Regions from separate parts of the Stenotrophomonas sp. YJH_SMC_138 genome, predicted to be linked through region 2. Evidence: riboswitches for the same ligand, from Rfam matches in the RefSeq annotation. Region 2 holds a riboswitch; the other holds the start of a gene.
The links. Region 2 has a riboswitch for glycine ahead of AC5P7I_RS03815 (trimeric intracellular cation channel family protein). Riboswitches for the same ligand answer to the same signal wherever they lie in the genome.

Region 1 (8,348 bases), 740 kb from region 2:
CACGCCGACCTCGGTCAGGATGCGTGCGCGGGTATGGGCTGCCAGTGATCGGGTCAGCTCGAAGTAGCCGTGTGCTGCGCTGCCACGTGCGTGCACGATGCGCTCGGGAATGCGTTCGTGATCGAAGTGGGTGATCTTCTCGCGCAGGATGAAGTCCTCCAGCAGCGTGGGCCCCCGAGGACCCTGCCGCAGGGAGTTCTGGTTGTCCGCCACCGGAATGCCCTGGTCGGTGGTCATTGCCGGATGGCTACCCCCGGCCTGCTGGTGCAGTTCATCGCCATCGCCCCGGCGGTGGCTTTCGGCAGGGACGGTTGCGCGCTTGCCGGTCGGCTTGCTGGCGGCCATGGACGTTTGCTCCGGATCATCAAAAGGAATCACGACACTGGAACCAGCCCCGTTAAACCACGGTCCGGCAAAGGTGAACGTACGGGCAAAAGCAGGCTCGGGTATGCTTGCCGCATGCGAGTCGAGCCCGCCGACATCGAAGCCCTGTTCGACGCCATCCCGGATGTGCTGTTCTTCATCAAGGACCGCCAGGGGCGTTACACCCACGTCAACCAGACCATGCTGCGGCGGCTGGGTCTGCGCGCGCGCAAGGACGTGATCGGGCGTACGGCGGCCGAAATCTACCCGACCGGCCTCAGTGCGGACTACGTTGACCAGGACGCCCGCGTGCTGTCCGGTGAGGTGATCGAGAACCTGATGGAGCTGCACCTGTTCGCCAACCGCGAACCGGGCTGGTGCCTGACCTGCAAGCGCCCGCTGGTGGTCGACGGGGCCATCGAGGGCCTGATCGGCATTTCCCGCGACCTTGGCCAGAAGGACAGCCTCGGCACCCAGTACGAGCAGCTGCGGCTGGCGCTGGCCCACCTCAACGCGCACTACGCCGAGAACGTGCGCATGCAGACCCTGCTGGACATCACCGGCTTTTCGCTGTCCAAGCTGGAGCGCAGCTTCCGCAAGGTGTTCCAGATGACCCCGCAGCAGGTGCTGACCCGGCTGCGGATCCAGATGGCCATGCATCTGCTGCATGGCGACGACAGCATCGCCTGCATCGGCCAGGCCTGCGGTTTCAGCGACCAGAGTGCCTTCACCCGCAAGTTCAAGGCTGAAACCGGTTTCTCGCCGCGTGCCTATCGTGCCCGTATCGGTGGGAACGTCGGCGAGCCGGCGCTGGCCTGAGCGGCCTGCTGCGCTGTGCCTATCCCCGTGGGCACGGGACAGGGTAAGGTGTCGCCCCTGTAGCCCGCCGCCAGCCCCGCCGATGCCCAACTCGATTCCGACCGCTTCGCCGTCCCGCCTCGGACATTCGCTCAAGCCCCGCCAGCTGATCATGATGGGCCTGGGCAGCGCCATCGGCGCCGGGCTGTTCCTCGGCTCGGGCGTGGGTGTGCAGGCGGCCGGTCCGGCGGTCCTGGTGTCGTATCTGGTCGCCGGAGCGCTGGTGATCATCGTGATGAACGCTCTGGGCGAGATGGCGGCGGCCAAACCGACCAGCGGCGCGTTCTCGGTGTATGCAGCCGACGCCATGGGCGCTACCGCCGGTGCCACCGTGGGCTGGCTGTGGTGGGTGCAGCTGGTGATCGTGATCGCCGCCGAAGCAGTGGGTGCGGCCGGGCTGCTGGCCACGGTCTGGCCGGCGATACCGGTACCGATGGCGGCGTTGGCGTTCATGCTGTTCTTCACCGCGATCAACCTGCTCGGAGTGAAGAACTTCGGCGAGTTCGAATTCTGGTTCGCCATCCTCAAAGTCGCGGCGATCCTGGCGTTCATCGCCATTGGCGTGGCGCTGCTGATGGGATGGCTGCCGCAGGTGACCTCCCCGGGCCTGAGCAACTTCACCGAACACGGTGGTTTTGCGCCGAAGGGCCTGGCCGGGATCGGCGCGGCGCTGCTGGTGGTGGTGTTCGCCTTCGGCGGCACCGAGATCGTGGCCGTGGCGGCGGCCGAAACCGAAGACCCCGAGCGCAGCATTGCCCGTGCCATCCGCACCGTGGCCTGGCGCATCCTGGTGTTCTACATCGGCTCGCTGAGCGTGATCATCGCCGTGGTGCCGTGGACCAGCGAGGCGCTGAAGTCGCCGTTCGCCGCCGTGCTGGACATCGCCCGCATCCCGGGCGCTGGTACCGCCATCACGCTGATCGCCGTGATCGCGCTGCTGTCGGCGCTCAATGCCAACCTCTACGGCGCCTCGCGCATGATGTATTCGCTGGCGCAGCGTCGCGAAGCGCCGGCCGTGCTTGGCTGGACCGACCCGCGCCAGGTGCCGGTGATCGCCGTGCTGGCCAGCGTGCTGTTCGGCTTTGCCGCCACGGTGATGGAACTGCTGTTCCCGGACCGGGTGCTGCCGGTGCTGCTGAACATCGTCGGTTCCACCTGCCTGCTGGTGTGGACGCTGTCGCTGGTCTCGCAGCTGGTGCTGCGTCGTCGCGCGGATCGTCTGGGTACCCGACTGCCGTTCCGCATGGCCGGTTTCCCGTGGCTGACCTGCTGTGCACTGGCGATCCTTGCGCTGATCTTCGGCCTGCTGCTGAGTGAGTCGCACACCCGCCTGCAGTTCCTGTCGATGGTGGCGTTGACCGCCACGATCGCCGCCAGCAGTGCCATCGCGCGGCGCATGCGCCAGGCGTGATTCTGTAGAGCCGACCCTGCGGTCGGCTGCTGTTTGCGCGATCGCCAGCCGAGCATGGGCTCGGCTCTACAACAGGCACACACTCCGCGTGGCACTGTGCAGGCAGGCCGTCATCGGCCCGTCGACCAGGAGTACCGCATGCTGCGCAGCCGTCCCTTCCTGATGTTCACCGGCCAGGCCGAGGCCGCGCTGGCCCTGTACGCCGAAGCCTTTGCCGATTTCCGGCTGCTGGCCCTGCAACGCCATCCCGAGGGGGCCGGCGCCGGCGTGCCGGGGCAGGTCCGCCAGGCCATCTTCCTGCTCGGTGGCACCCACTACCTGTGCTTCGACAGCCTGGACGTGCACGATTTCACCTTCTCGCCGTCGATCTCGCTGTTCGTCGAGTGTTCCGGTGCCGAGCAGTTCGAGCGCGCGGCACGCGTGCTGGGTGAGGGCGGCCATTGGTTGATGCCGGTGGGCGACTATGACTTCAGCAATCGCTACGGCTGGGTGCAGGACCGCTTTGGCGTGTCGTGGCAGTTGAGCCTGGGGCAGATGCCGGACCCGTGATCGGATGCTTGTGGGTGTGGGCCTTGGTCCACACGCCCCATGAAAACGGCCCGCTTGCGCGGGCCGTTTTCTTTACCGATGCAGTGAGGAATCACGCCTCGACTTCATCATCCTTGTAGGCATCGACCGGGATGCAGGCGCACATCACGTTCTTGTCGCCGTACACGTTGTCGACACGCGCCACCGGCGGCCAGTATTTGCTCTGCTTCAGGCTGGCCAGCGGGAAGGCGGCCAGTTCACGCGGGTAGGCGTGGGTCCACTCGCTGGCGGTCACTGCGGTGGCAGTGTGCGGCGCGTTCTTCAGCGGGTTGTCCTCGCGGTCGAGGCGGCCGTCTTCGATCGCGGTGATCTCCTCGCGGATCTGGATCATCGCGTTGATGAAGCGATCCAGTTCGTGCAGCGATTCGCTTTCGGTCGGCTCCACCATCAGCGTGCCGGCCACCGGGAAGCTCAGGGTCGGGGCATGGAAGCCGAAGTCGATCAGGCGCTTGGCCACGTCCTCGGCACCGATGCCGCTGGTCTTCTCCAGCGGGCGCACGTCCAGGATGCACTCGTGCGCCACCAGGCCGTTGCGGCCGGTGTACAGGGTCTTGAAGTGCGGGGCCAGGCGCTTGGCGATGTAGTTGGCGTTGAGCTGCGCGACCTGGGTGGCCTTGCGCAGGCCGTCGCGGCCCATCATCGCGATGTACATCCAGCTGATCGGCAGGATCGAGGCGCTGCCGAAGCTGGCCGCGCTGACCATGCCGACCGGGCCGTTGTCACCCAGCTTGCCCGGCAGGAACGGGGCCAGGTGCTCCTTGACCGCGCACGGGCCGACGCCCGGGCCGCCACCGCCGTGCGGGATGCAGAAGGTCTTGTGCAGATTCAGGTGCGAAACGTCCGACCCCCACTTGCCCGGCTTGGCCACGCCGACCAGGGCATTCATGTTGGCACCGTCGGTGTACACCTGGCCGCCGTGCTTGTGGATGATCTCGCAGATCTCCACCACCTCTTCCTCGAACACGCCGTGCGTGGACGGGTAGGTCATCATGATCGCGGCCAGGCGGTCGCTGTACTTCTCGGCGTTGAGGCGGATGTCCTCGACGTCGACGTTGCCGTTGGCATCGGTCTTGGTCACCACCACCTTCATGCCGCACATCTGCGCCGAGGCCGGGTTGGTGCCGTGCGCCGAATCCGGGATCAGGCAGATGTCGCGGTGGCCTTCGCCGCGCGAGCGGTGGTAGGCGCGGATCGCCAGCAGGCCGGCGTACTCGCCCTGCGCGCCGGAGTTCGGCTGCAGGCTGACCGCGTCATAGCCGGTGCATTCGACCAGCATCGCTTCCAGCGTGTCGATGAGTTCCTTGTAGCCCAGCGCCTGGTCGGCCGGCACCAGCGGGTGGATCTGCGAGAACTCCGGCCAGGTCACCGGGATCATCTCGGCGGTGGCGTTGAGCTTCATGGTGCACGAGCCCAGCGGGATCATCGTGCGGTCCATCGCCAGGTCCTTGTCGGCCAGCGAGCGCAGGTAGCGCAGCAGTTCGTGCTCGCTGTGGTGGGTGTTGAACACCGGATGGGTCAGGAACGCGGACTGGCGCAGCAGGCCGGCCGGCAGTGCGTCGGCGGTGCTGGCATCCAGCGCATCGATGTCGGCCTGCGCGCCGAACACGGCGGCCAGCGCGACCACGTCGCCGCGGGTGGCGGTCTCGTCCAGGCTGATGCCGACCGAGTCGCTGTCGATCGCACGCAGGTTGTAACCGGCGGCGCGGGCCTTGGCGTGAATCTCATCGGCATGCACGCCGGTGATGTGCAGCGTATCGAAGAAGTCGCCACCGACCTGCACGCCGGCCTCGCGCAGCGCGGCGGCCAGGATCGAGGCCAGGCGGTGGGTACGCCGGGCGATGCGGGTCAGGCCTTCCGGGCCGTGGTACACGGCATACATCGAGGCCATCACCGCCAGCAGCACCTGTGCGGTACAGATGTTGGAGGTGGCCTTCTCGCGGCGGATGTGCTGCTCGCGGGTCTGCAGGGTCAGGCGGTAGGCCGGGTTGCCCTGGGCATCGACCGAGACGCCGATCAGGCGGCCCGGCATCGAGCGCTTGTAGGCGTCGCGGCAGGCCATGAATGCGGCGTGCGGGCCGCCGAAGCCGAACGGCACGCCGAAACGCTGGCTGTTGCCGACCACGATGTCCGCACCCCATTCGCCCGGGGCGGCCAGCAGGGTCAGCGCCAGCAGGTCGGTGGCCACGGCCACCAGGCCGCCGCGCGCGTGCACGGCCTCGACCAGCGCCTTGTAGTCGCCGATCTGGCCGAAGGTGTCCGGGTACTGCAGCAGCAGGCCGAAGGCTTCTGCTTCCAGTGCCTCGGCCGGGGTGCCGACGCGCAGCACGATGCCCATGGGCTCGGCGCGGGTGCGCAGCAGTTCCAGGGTCTGCGGGTGCACGGCGTCGTGCACGAAGAAGGTGTCCGATTTCGACTTGGCCGAACGCTTGGCCAGGGTCATCGCTTCAGCTGCGGCGGTGGCTTCGTCCAGCAGCGAGGCGTTGGCGATTTCCATGCCGGTGAGGTCGGCGCACAGGGTCTGGAAGTTGATCAGCGCTTCCATGCGGCCCTGCGAGATCTCGGCCTGGTACGGGGTGTAGGCGGTGTACCAGGCCGGGTTTTCCAGGATGTTGCGCAGGATCACGTTCGGCGTGTGGGTACCGTAGTAGCCCTGGCCGATGAAGCTGCGCAGCACGGTGTTCTTGTCGGCGATCGCACGGATCTTCGCCAGTGCCTGCACTTCGGTCATCGATTCCGGCAGTGCCAGCGGCGCCGGCGACTTGATCTTGGCCGGTACGATGGCATCGGTCATCGCATCCAGCGACGCGTGGCCGACGACGTCGAGCATCTGCGCGATCTCGGCATCGTTGGGGCCGATGTGGCGCTCGACGAACGCATTGTGGTGCTCGAGCTCACGCAGGGAAGGGGTGTTCTGGGACATGGCGAAGGATCCGTCAGGAAAGGGCACACGCACGGGCACAAGCCGCCGGTCGGCGGTCTGCGGGGCGCCCCTCTGTCCTTTTGCCTGAGAGTTTGGAAGCGCGGAAAACCGCGGCTTCGTGCCCCTTCGGCGCCGGATCGAACCGGTCTCTCCAGAGTTGTGTTACGGGTGGTATCGGGCCTGAGCGATTACGGGCGTTGCGCCTTCGGCAGCGGTGTTCCGCTTCTCCCACCGTGTTGCCTGCCGATTATAGCCCGTTGCGGGCGCGCCAGCCGCCTGCGGGCCCGGCCGCGGCGCCTGAATGGCCGATGGCCCGCCCGTGCGTTTTGTGCACTGCTGCATGGCATCAGGCGCAATCCCCACCTATGATGGGCGGATACCCGAATTCATCTGGCGCCGTCCCTGCTGCAGGGGACTGGCGCCCGCCGTGCGTGCCGCGCATGGCCCTGCCGGACGCCTTCTCCATGACCGCCGCTGTTGCTCCTTCCACCCGCCGCATGGCCCTGCTGCTCGCCGGCCTGGCCATGTTCGGTCCGTTCTCGATCGACACCATCTTCCCCGCGTTCCCGCAGCTGGCCCAGCGCCTGGCGGTGGACGAGGTGGCGGTGCAGCAGACCATCAGCGTGTACCTGCTGTTCTACGGCCTGATGAGCCTGGCACACGGCCCGCTGTCCGATGCCTGGGGCCGCAAGCGGGTGATCCTCGGCGGCCTGGTGGTGTTCGTCGGCGCCTCGGTCGGCTGTGCGCTGTCCACCGATCTGACCACGCTGCTGGGGTTCCGCGCCCTGCAGGGCCTGTCCGCAGGCGTCGGCATGATCGTCGGCCGCGCGGTGATCCGCGACCTGTACCACGGTCACGACGCGCAGCGGCTGATGAGCCAGGTGTCGATGCTGTTCGGCATCGCCCCGGCGATCGCGCCGATCATCGGTGGCTGGATCCTGCTCAGCGGTGCTGGCTGGCCGCTGATCTTCTGGTTCCTGGTGGTGTTCGCACTGGTTCTGCTGGCGGCCACCGCCCGCTACCTGCCGGAGACCCATCCGCTCGAAGCGCGCGTTCCGTTGTCGCCGCGGGTGCTGATGCGTGATTACGTGCGCATCGGTTTCAATCCGCGCTTCCTGCGCCTGGCGCTGGCCGGCAGCATCGGTTTCGGTGGCATCTTCCTGTACATCTCCTCGGCACCGGTGTTCGTGATGCAGCACCTGCACCTGGGCGAGGGCGGTTTCGCCTGGCTGTTCATCCCCACCATCGGCGGCATGACCACCGGCTCGTTCCTGTCCGGGCGCATGGCCGGGCACACCACGCCCACCCGCCAGGTATCCATTGGTTTCGGCCTGTGCGCGCTGTCGGTGCTGCTGAACGTCGGCTACGTGGCGCTGGCGCCGCAGTTCGTGCTGCCGTGGGCGGTGCTGCCGATCTTCCTGGGTGGCATGGGCATGGCGCTGATCTTCCCGATCCTGGCGCTGGCGGTGCTGGACATGTACCCGCACCAGCGCGGCCTGGCCTCGTCGCTGCAGGCCTTCGTGCAGCTGATGATCAGCACCGTGGTGGCCGGCGTGGTGTCGCCGCTGCTCAGCGCCAGCCCGCTGCACCTGGCGTTGGGCCAGGCCGGGTTCTTCGGCGCCGGCTTCGTGTTCTGGTACTGGGAACACCGGCGCGAACGCGCGGCGCAGGCAGCCTGCACGGGTCACTGAGCAGCGCGCAGGGGTAGGGCGGGCCGTGGCGCCCGCAACGCTTGCGGCGGGAAACCGCCGGACTAGGCTGGGCACTCCAGCCAGCCGGTGCACAGGTGCACGACAGCCAGCCGATCCACTGTCGTTGCATGAGGTTCCCCATGGCTGCGCAGCAGACCTACCGCCTGTTCGAGGTGGCGCTGAAGGAGCGCCGCGTTCTTTCCCCTTCCCTGGACCGCATGGTGTTCACCGGTGCCGACGTGGCGCGGATGACGACCGGAGGGCCGGACCAGCGCATCAAGGTGTTCTTCCCCTTGCCCGGCCAGGAGGCGCCGCAGGTCCCCAGCGGCGAGGACTGGTACCCACGCTATCGGGCCCTGCCGGACGATCAGCGCCCGCCGATGCGCACCTACACCCTCCGCCAGCTGCGTGCAGAGCAGGGCGAGGTCGATGTTGATTTCGTGCTGCATGGCGAGACCGGGCCGGCCTCGCGATGGGCCATCCATGCACGGCCGGGCGACCGCGTGGTGCTGCTGGC
Region 2 (8,348 bases):
CTCCCATCCGTGTCATCGTCGTCGACGACGATGCCAGCATCCGCGACGCCATCGCCGACCACCTGCTGCTGCACGGCTACCAGGTACGCCTGGCGGCGGATGCGGCGGCACTGGACGTGCTGCTGCAGGCCGAACGACCGGACCTGATCATCCTCGACTGGATGATGCCCGGTGAGGATGGGCTGTCGGTCTGCCGCAGGCTGCAGGCGAGGGCGATCCCGATCCTGATGCTGTCGGCGATGGGGGCTGCACCGGACCGCGTGATCGGCCTGGAGATGGGCGCGGACGACTACCTGGCCAAACCCTTTGATCCGCGTGAACTGCTGGCGCGGGTACGCGCACTGCTGCGCCGTCAGGACAAGCTGCGCACGCAGGTGGCCAGCGAGCTGCGGTTTGATGGCTGGCGATTGCTGCCCGACCAGCGTCGCCTGTTCGCACCGGACGGTGCCGAGCTGGTGCTGAGTCGTGGCGAGTTTTCCCTGTTGCTGGCGCTGGCCGAACGTCCCGGGCGGGTGCTGGGGCGTGAGCAGCTGCTGCAGTTGAGTCGCGGAGAAGCCAGTGACAGCGTGGACCGTGCCATCGACCTCGCGATCAGCCGCCTGCGCCGCAAGCTCGGGCAGGCCGCGTCCGGGGCAGAAGCCCTCGTGCAGACACTGCGCGGGGAAGGGTATCGCTTCGACGCTGAGGTACAGGTGCTGTGAGCAGCCGGTGGTCGACCACTCGCTGGATCGCGATGCTGGCGCTGGCCAGCCTGCTGCTGGCAACCCTGGCCAGCGTTGCAGTGGTGGGTTGGATGCCCCGGCCCGCGCCGCCACCGATGCGGCTGGACCATGCGATGCAGGTACTGCGTGGGGAACAGGCGCCGGCGTCACTGGGATTGCGCAGGGCGACGCAGGACGCGCCCCCCCAAGGTAGCGCCAGCGACTGGCTCGCGCAGCTGGCGGCCGCGCAGATGGGCATGCCGGCCGAGGATGTACGCCTGGCATGGACGGGGCAGGGCAGGGCGCCCGATGTGCAGGTCATCGAGGGTGGCGCGGTACTGGACGCCTCCGGTCGTGCTGGCGTGCTGAAATCACAGGCCGCGCTGCTGACCGCGATGCAGTGGCCGCCGTTTGAACTGGGGATGCGCCAGGCCGACGGCCGCTGGCGGGTGGTCGGCAGCGACCATAGTGACCTGGCGGCCTGGCGCCGCCAGGTGATGCTCGCCCTGTTGGGCGGTGCGATCCTGCTGGCGCCGTTGGCGGCGTGGGCGTCGATCCGGTTGGGGCGCCCGCTGCGGCGCCTGGCCGAAGCGAGCGCACGGGTCGACCTGCAGGCCGAATCGCCATTGCCCGACGATGGCCCACGCGAAGTGCAGATGCTGGCCGCCGCGATCAGCACCGGTCGCGAACGCCTGCGGGTCCAGGCACAGGACATGACCCGTATGCTGGCGGCAGTGGCGCATGACCTGCGCACGCCCCTGACCGGCCTGCGCCTGCGCGCCGAGTTCGCTCCCGCACCACAGGCCGCCCGGATGGTGGCGGACATCGAACGCATGGACGCGATGATCGAGCAGGTGCTGGACTATGCACGCGGCGAGCTGCAGCCCTTGCAGATGCGCTCGCTGGATCTGGCTGCCCTGCTGCAGGAATGCCTGCAAGGGGCGCTGCTGCGCGGGGTCGACATTTCGCTTCAGTGCCCGGATACGCTGCCGTGGCATGGCGATGCGCTGCTGCTCCGGCGCGCGGTCGACAATCTCATCGACAACGCCGAGCGTTACGCGGGCGCCGTGGAGCTGCATGTCGCCGTGTGGGGACATGGGGTGCAGCTGGATGTGATGGATCGCGGGCCGGGTATCGCCGAAGCTGATCGTGTCCGCCTGCTGCAACCGTTCCAGCGCAGCGAAAGCTCGCGCAGTCGCGCTACCGGTGGGACCGGGCTGGGACTGGCCATGGCCGCCAACGTGGCCAGGCGTCACGCAGGCGAACTGCAGCTGCTGCACCGCGAGGGCGGCGGGCTGATCGCGCGCCTGCTGCTGGGAAAGCTCCCCTGATATCGGCTGTGGTTTACAGATGGCGGCTATCCGGTTATATGATTAGGCGCCTAACCATATCGTGTTCGTGAGATGATCGAAGCCAAGCATCAGGCCCTGGTGGAGGAATCGCAGCGACGCGGCCACGCCAACATCGCGCAACTGCGCCTGTGCTTCCAGCTGCTCTCGTTGTCCTCGTCGATCGATCGCGACTGCGCCGCGCGGCTGGCACCGCATGGGCTCAGCGAGGGCCGCTTCATCGTGCTGTTCCTGCTGCACGGGGCCGGTGGCACGCTGCCGCCGCACCTGCTGGCCGAGCGTGCCGGCGTGACCCGTGCCACCATCAGCGGCCTGCTCGATGGCCTGCAGCGTGAAGGCCTGCTGCAGCGTCGCAGCGATGACGGGGATGGCCGCCGTCTGCAGATCGTATTGACCGCACCGGGAAAGCGCTTGGCCGAGTCGTTGTTCGAGCAGCACACGCAATGGATCAGCGGTCTGTTCGACGGCCTGGATGCGGGTGAACAGCAGCAGCTGTCGCAGCTGCTGCACAAGGTCTGGCAGCATACGGACGGCGGGCGGGAATCGGCAGCATGAGCACGCCCGTTCCTGCGCAAAGGCTGCATGCACTCAACAGTGGCAGCGCTGCTGCCACCCATCTGGCCGAATGCCTGGCCGTGGATTTCACCGCGCTGCTGCAGGTGGTGGCGCCTGCCCTTGAGCCGGAATCGCTGCAATGCATGCGCGACGCCTCAGGCAAGGGCATCACCCAGCGCATGGCGCTGGCGGCGCGGTTGCTGCACGAAGCCGGACAGGGGGAGCCTGCGCGCTGGCAGGCGCATACGTCAGACACGGTGCGTGGCTGGGCCTGCTACCTGATCGGCGGCGACGCCGACGCGACGCTGCCGGCCAAGCTGCAGGCGATGCGGCCACTGGCTGACGACCCGCACTTCGGCGTGCGCGAATGGGCGTGGCTGGCGCTGCGTGCCGACATTGTTGCCGCACCACTGCAGGCGCTGGAGTACCTGCAACCATGGACGCAGGAAGGATCGCCGTACCTGCGCCGCTTCGCCTGCGAAGCGCTGCGCCCGCGCGGCGTGTGGGCCACACATGTCGCGCTGTTCAAGCGGCAGCCGGAACTTGCAGAGGCGATGCTGGAGGCACTCGCCGACGACCCGGAGCGCTATGTGCAGGACTCGGTCGGCAACTGGCTCAATGATGCCGGCAAGACACAGCCGCAGTGGCTGCGTGCGCTGTGCGCGCGCTGGCAACAGCAGCACCCTGGTGATGCCAATGCCTACATCCGCAAACGCGCCATGCGCTCGCTCCGGTAGTGCCGGCCGCTGGCCGGCAACCCCCCAAACCTTCAAGGAAGAAGCAGCATGTCGCACACCTTCATCGAGCTCTACACCGCCACCCCCGCCTGGACCACGCTCCAGCCCGAGCAGCGGAATGCCTTCTTCGCCCGTATCGGTGCAGGCATGCAGCAGTTCGATCCAGTCCGCATCACACTGCTGGCGATGGGCCGCATTGCCAGGGGCGTACAGCACGGCAGCGATGAGCAGTTCTATGCGGTCTGGCGCTGTGCAAGCCGCGCGGACGCCGATGCGCTGGTGGCCGGCATTGCCGCCACCGGTTGGCATCAGTACTTCGCCACCATCAACGCCGTCGGCGCAGACGATGGGATGGGGCAGCACCTTGCCGACCTGGCCGCCTTGTAGCAGCGTCTCCGGACGCGCATGGCACATGCGCCTGTCACCCGGACGCGGTAAACAGGACATTGCCCATGTCCATCCGCAGGGAAGTTGATCATGCAGAGCACGCTCCAGGTCACGCTGTTCGGCCCGCTTGGCGACAGCCCGACATTGCAGTTGCCGGGGCGGGAAGGGCCGTCGGTGGCCATCCCGGAGGCGGCCCTGCGGCGGTTGGTTTCCGACCTCTACACCACCCGTTCCCTGCTCAATCCCGAGCAGCTGGACGAGGCCAGGCAGGAGCTGGACCGCGTGCTGGAGCGCTGGGCCGACATCCACGAAGGCCTGTTGCTGGACGTGGAAGTGCATGGCAAATGAGCAGCTTTGCGTGGCTGCTGCCGCGTGGGCAGCGCCGGCGCGCGCCTCGCTGAACCGCACCCGCGGTTGCGGATGAAACATTTTGCACTGCGCAAAAGCTGTGCTATCAATACACCCCATGAACGCAGCCGCCACCCGCTTTTACTGGTATTACTTTCCGAAGCCACTGGCGGAGGAAGGACTGCGCTCACCCTGAAGAAAGCTTCAGACGCATTCCCGAAAGCCGCCAGCGAACCTGGCGGCTTTTTTCATGCCGCCACGCTGGGGACCCCAACGTTCCGGAGATCTCCTGCAATGCCCCCGCACACCGACGACCTGCGCATCCGCACCATCGAACCGCTGACACCGCCTGCCCAGCTGCTGGCGATGCTGCCCTGTGACGATGAAGCCTCCGACACCGTCAGCGCCTCGCGCGCGGCCCTGCACCAGATCCTGCACGGCCGTGACGACCGCCTGGCAGTGGTGGTGGGCCCGTGCTCGATCCACGACCCGAAGGCCGCCATCGAATACGCCCAGCGCCTGAAGCCGCTGCGCGACGCGCTGGCCGGCGAACTGGAAATCGTCATGCGTGTGTACTTCGAGAAGCCGCGCACCACGGTGGGCTGGAAGGGCCTGATCAACGACCCGGACCTGGACGGCAGCTTCAGGATCGACAAGGGCCTGCGCATTGCCCGCGGCCTGCTGCGCGACATCAACAAGCTCGGCCTGCCGGCCGGTGTCGAATTCCTCGATGTGATCTCGCCGCAGTACATCGCCGACCTGGTGGCGTGGGGCGCGATCGGCGCGCGTACCACCGAAAGCCAGGTGCATCGTGAGCTGGCTTCGGGGCTGTCGTGCCCGGTCGGCTTCAAGAACGGCACCGATGGCAACGTCAAGATCGCCGCTGACGCGGTGGGTGCGGCGTCCAACCCGCATCACTTCCTGTCGGTCACCAAGCAGGGCGGCACCGCCATCGTGTCGACCACCGGCAATCCGGATTGCCATGTGATCCTGCGTGGCGGCAAGCAGCCGAACTACGACGCCGGCAGCGTCGCCGACGCCTGCCAGGTGCTGGCCAAGGCCAAGCTGCCGACGCGCCTGATGATCGACGCCAGCCACGCCAACAGCCTGAAGAACCCCGAGAACCAGCCGAAGGTGATCGAGGACATTGCTGTTCAGCTGGAAGACGGCGAACAGCGCATCGTTGGCGTGATGATCGAGAGCCATCTGGTCGGTGGCCGCCAGGAACTGGTGGAAGGCCAGCCGCTGGTTTACGGGCAGAGCATCACCGATGGCTGCATCGACTGGGACACCACCGTGACGGTGCTGGAGCGTCTGGCTGCGGCCGTGCGCGCCCGTCGCGACGTGAAGGTGTCCGAAGCAGCCTGATCGAAGCCGCCTGAGTGCGGCACGTGTGTGGATGGCGGCCAGCGCCTGCGGGGGTGCGGCCGCGATCAGGGCCGGTCGGAGTTGGAGGCCGGCCCATCTGCACCGGCGATGCGCCTGGCGCTGCGCATGAGCGACAGCGCCAGGTACATCGCCGGGGTGGTGATACCGCTTCCTGTAGCGTCGAGCCGTGCCCGACCTGCGCGCGAAGCGCGTTGGTTTCCTGCAAAGAGCAGTCGAGCATGGCTCGACTTTACGAAGAGGCTCAATGCACTTCGTCGTGGTAGACGAACTTCGGCATTTCCCAGCGGTAGTGGATCGCCAGCAGGCGCAACGCGAAGCCGCCGCCAAGGCAGCACAGGATTGCGGTGGCATCGGCCACGCCCCAGTGCAGCAGCAACAGATAGGCCGCGCCGGTCAGCAGCGCGATGATCGCGTACAGCTCCTTCTGGAAGATGAGTGGCACCTCGTTGCAGAGGATGTCGCGCAGCACCCCGCCGAACGCGCCGGTCAGCATGCCGGCGATCAGCACGATCGGCATCGCATGGCCGGCCTCGCGCGCGATCGAGCAGCCGATCAGGGTGAAGGCGATCAGGCCCAGCCCGTCGAGCACCAGGAAGGTGCGGCGGAAGTGGTGCATCCAGCGCGCCACCCAGGTGGCGATCAGCGCCGCGCACACGGTGAAGCCCAGGTACTCGGGGTGCTTCACCCAGCCCAGCGGGTAGTGGCCGAGCAGGATGTCGCGCAGTGAACCACCCCCGAGGGCGGTGACGCAGGCGATCATGACCACGCCGAACAGGTCCATGCGGCGGCGGCCGGCGGACAGTGCGCCGGTCATGGCTTCGGCGGAAATGGCGATCAGGTAGATGATGGACAGCAGCATGGGACAGGCTCCGGGCGCGGTGGGGCCGGCCATGCGCGACCACCGCCACTGCCTGCGCAATGACGGGATGACGATGACCGGTGCCGCTCCCGCTGTCCTTTTGCCTGAGAGTTCAGCGGCATGGGCCGCGTGCCCCTTCGGCGGATCGCCCCGAGCATGCCCGGTGACCTCTCTCCAGCTCGGCGAGTCGAATGCATGGTTGGTGGGATTCCAGCCCACCGGCCTGAGCGATCATGGGAGCCTGCGCCTTCGGCGGGCGCCAGCGCGGCGCCTCTCTCCTGCATTCGGTCGCCAGTATATCCGCTGCAGTGCAGCACGGCATAATCCAGGCATGGCCCCATCCCTCCGCCCGTGGTTCCTGTACCTGCTCGAATGCCGCGATGGCAGCTATTACGCCGGCATCAGCACCGATGTGGAGGCGCGTTTCGCCGCCCACCAGGCCGGCAAGGGCGCGCGCTACACCCGGGCCCGGCCGCCGCTGCGCGTGCTGGCCGTGCGCGAATACCCGGACCGGGCCGCCGCCTCGCGGGCCGAGTGGCAACTCAAGCAGCAGCCCCGCGAACGCAAGCTGGCCTGGCTGCAGGCGCTTTTGTAGAGCCGAGCCCAGGCTCGGCTGTTGTTCCATCTGCCCGATGCGGGAGCCGAGCATGGGCTCGGCTCTACAGTAGATCCACGTCATGCGTGGATGGGCCATTCGGCCCATGCGATGATCCGCCCGCGCCCAGAGCTGGAGACCCGGATGTCCACGATTGCCCTGCTGTTCGCGCTTTCCGCAGCAACGAGCCCTGCCGCCGACCCCGCCACGATCGCGGCCATCGAAGCCACCTGCCACGACTACGTCGATGGCCAGCTGGAGGCCGACCCGCAGCGCGTCGCCCGTTCGCTGCACCCGGACCTGGCCAAGCGCGCGGTCCTCGGTGATACGCCAGACGAGCGCCTGGGCCTGCGCCGGATGTCGAAGGAAGAGCTAGTCTCGCTGACGAAACAGGGCGCGCTGAAGACCCCGAAGGATCAATGGGATCGCCGCTGCACGGTGCTGGACGTGACCGGCAACGCGGCCTCGGTGCGGCTGGAAACCCCGTGGTTCGTCGACTACTTCCACATGGGGCGTTTCGACCAGCGCTGGGTCATCGTCAACGCACTGTGGTACCCGAAACCGAAGGCGCACTGAGCGATGCGTGCCGCCGGCAACGCATGGATCTCCGTCGTCGTGCTGGTCGCCGGCATCGCGCTGCTGCCTGGCCTGCTGTATCTGCTCGGGCTGGCATTGGTGGACGGTCGGCCGAAGCCGGCCGACCGCGCGCCCAGTGGCGTGGCTGCGTGCAGCGGTGAGCCACGGGCGGGATACCAGCCGATGAACCCCTGGCGCTTCACCGCCCAGTTCTTCGACAAGGACGGGATGAAGAACAAGGTGCCTGAAGTGGAGCGGGAGGCCTTCTGGATTGCCCGGCGCCACCTGTGGCGGCAACCGCAGCGCGGCATGCTGCGCTGGCATCTCAGCAGCACCGCGTTGGCGATCTGGATCACCCGGCATTGGAGTGCCGCGCAGATTGCCGACACCGCGAGGAAGGAGGACTTCTGCCGGACCTGGTCGAAACGGCGGGTGCCCGGTGGCCCGATGAACCGGTAGACCCACGCGGTATGTGAATGGTCCTACTCTCCGCTACGCGTGTCGTATACGGCACTAAAGTAAATTCGTAGCACGAAACCTCTCGTTTCCCGCTGAGCAACTTTTCTGGAAGTCGCGACTGCGAAAAACCATCTTATCCCAGACGCCCGGCTTGATTTCATCCCGGTCTGTGGTCAGGCACAGTGGGTGGAATAGTTGCCACGAAAGTTGCATTGCGGAAGGCTGATGCCATCAGACAGACAGCACACTCATGGAAAAGCAGATCAGATGCATTGTGTCGAGCGAATCTCCTGGTGTCAGCAGAACGCTCGATATCTTTGAAATCAACCGTATGTTGGACGGCTACCTGCAGACGAAGATCGATCAAGTGAATGTTGCGGATCTGGGAGGTTG

Region 1: another riboswitch for glycine. It lies ahead of gcvP (aminomethyl-transferring glycine dehydrogenase); the one in region 2 lies ahead of AC5P7I_RS03815 (trimeric intracellular cation channel family protein).

What each region holds. Positions count from the first base shown of each region.
Region 1 covers NZ_JCAFTB010000001.1:126,033-134,380, reverse strand. The annotation lists gene AC5P7I_RS00635 (catalase) at 1-345, opposite strand, end outside; gene AC5P7I_RS00630 (AraC family transcriptional regulator) at 460-1,182, shown strand; gene AC5P7I_RS00625 (amino acid permease) at 1,265-2,632, shown strand; gene AC5P7I_RS00620 (VOC family protein) at 2,771-3,181, shown strand; gene gcvP (aminomethyl-transferring glycine dehydrogenase) at 3,273-6,140, opposite strand; glycine riboswitch at 6,203-6,305, opposite strand; gene AC5P7I_RS00610 (multidrug effflux MFS transporter) at 6,605-7,831, shown strand; gene AC5P7I_RS00605 (siderophore-interacting protein) at 7,972-8,348, shown strand, end outside.
Region 2 covers NZ_JCAFTB010000001.1:865,042-873,389, reverse strand. The annotation lists gene AC5P7I_RS03850 (response regulator transcription factor) at 1-701, shown strand, start outside; gene AC5P7I_RS03845 (sensor histidine kinase) at 734-2,032, shown strand; gene AC5P7I_RS03840 (MarR family winged helix-turn-helix transcriptional regulator) at 2,105-2,605, shown strand; gene AC5P7I_RS03835 (DNA alkylation repair protein) at 2,602-3,342, shown strand; gene AC5P7I_RS03830 (DUF6616 family protein) at 3,391-3,729, shown strand; gene AC5P7I_RS03825 (hypothetical protein) at 3,820-4,077, shown strand; gene AC5P7I_RS03820 (3-deoxy-7-phosphoheptulonate synthase) at 4,372-5,445, shown strand; gene AC5P7I_RS03815 (trimeric intracellular cation channel family protein) at 5,708-6,325, opposite strand; glycine riboswitch at 6,408-6,513, opposite strand; glycine riboswitch at 6,527-6,616, opposite strand; gene AC5P7I_RS03810 (GIY-YIG nuclease family protein) at 6,657-6,920, shown strand; gene AC5P7I_RS03805 (nuclear transport factor 2 family protein) at 7,065-7,496, shown strand; gene AC5P7I_RS03800 (hypothetical protein) at 7,500-7,955, shown strand; gene imm9 (Imm9 family immunity protein) at 8,206-8,348, shown strand, end outside.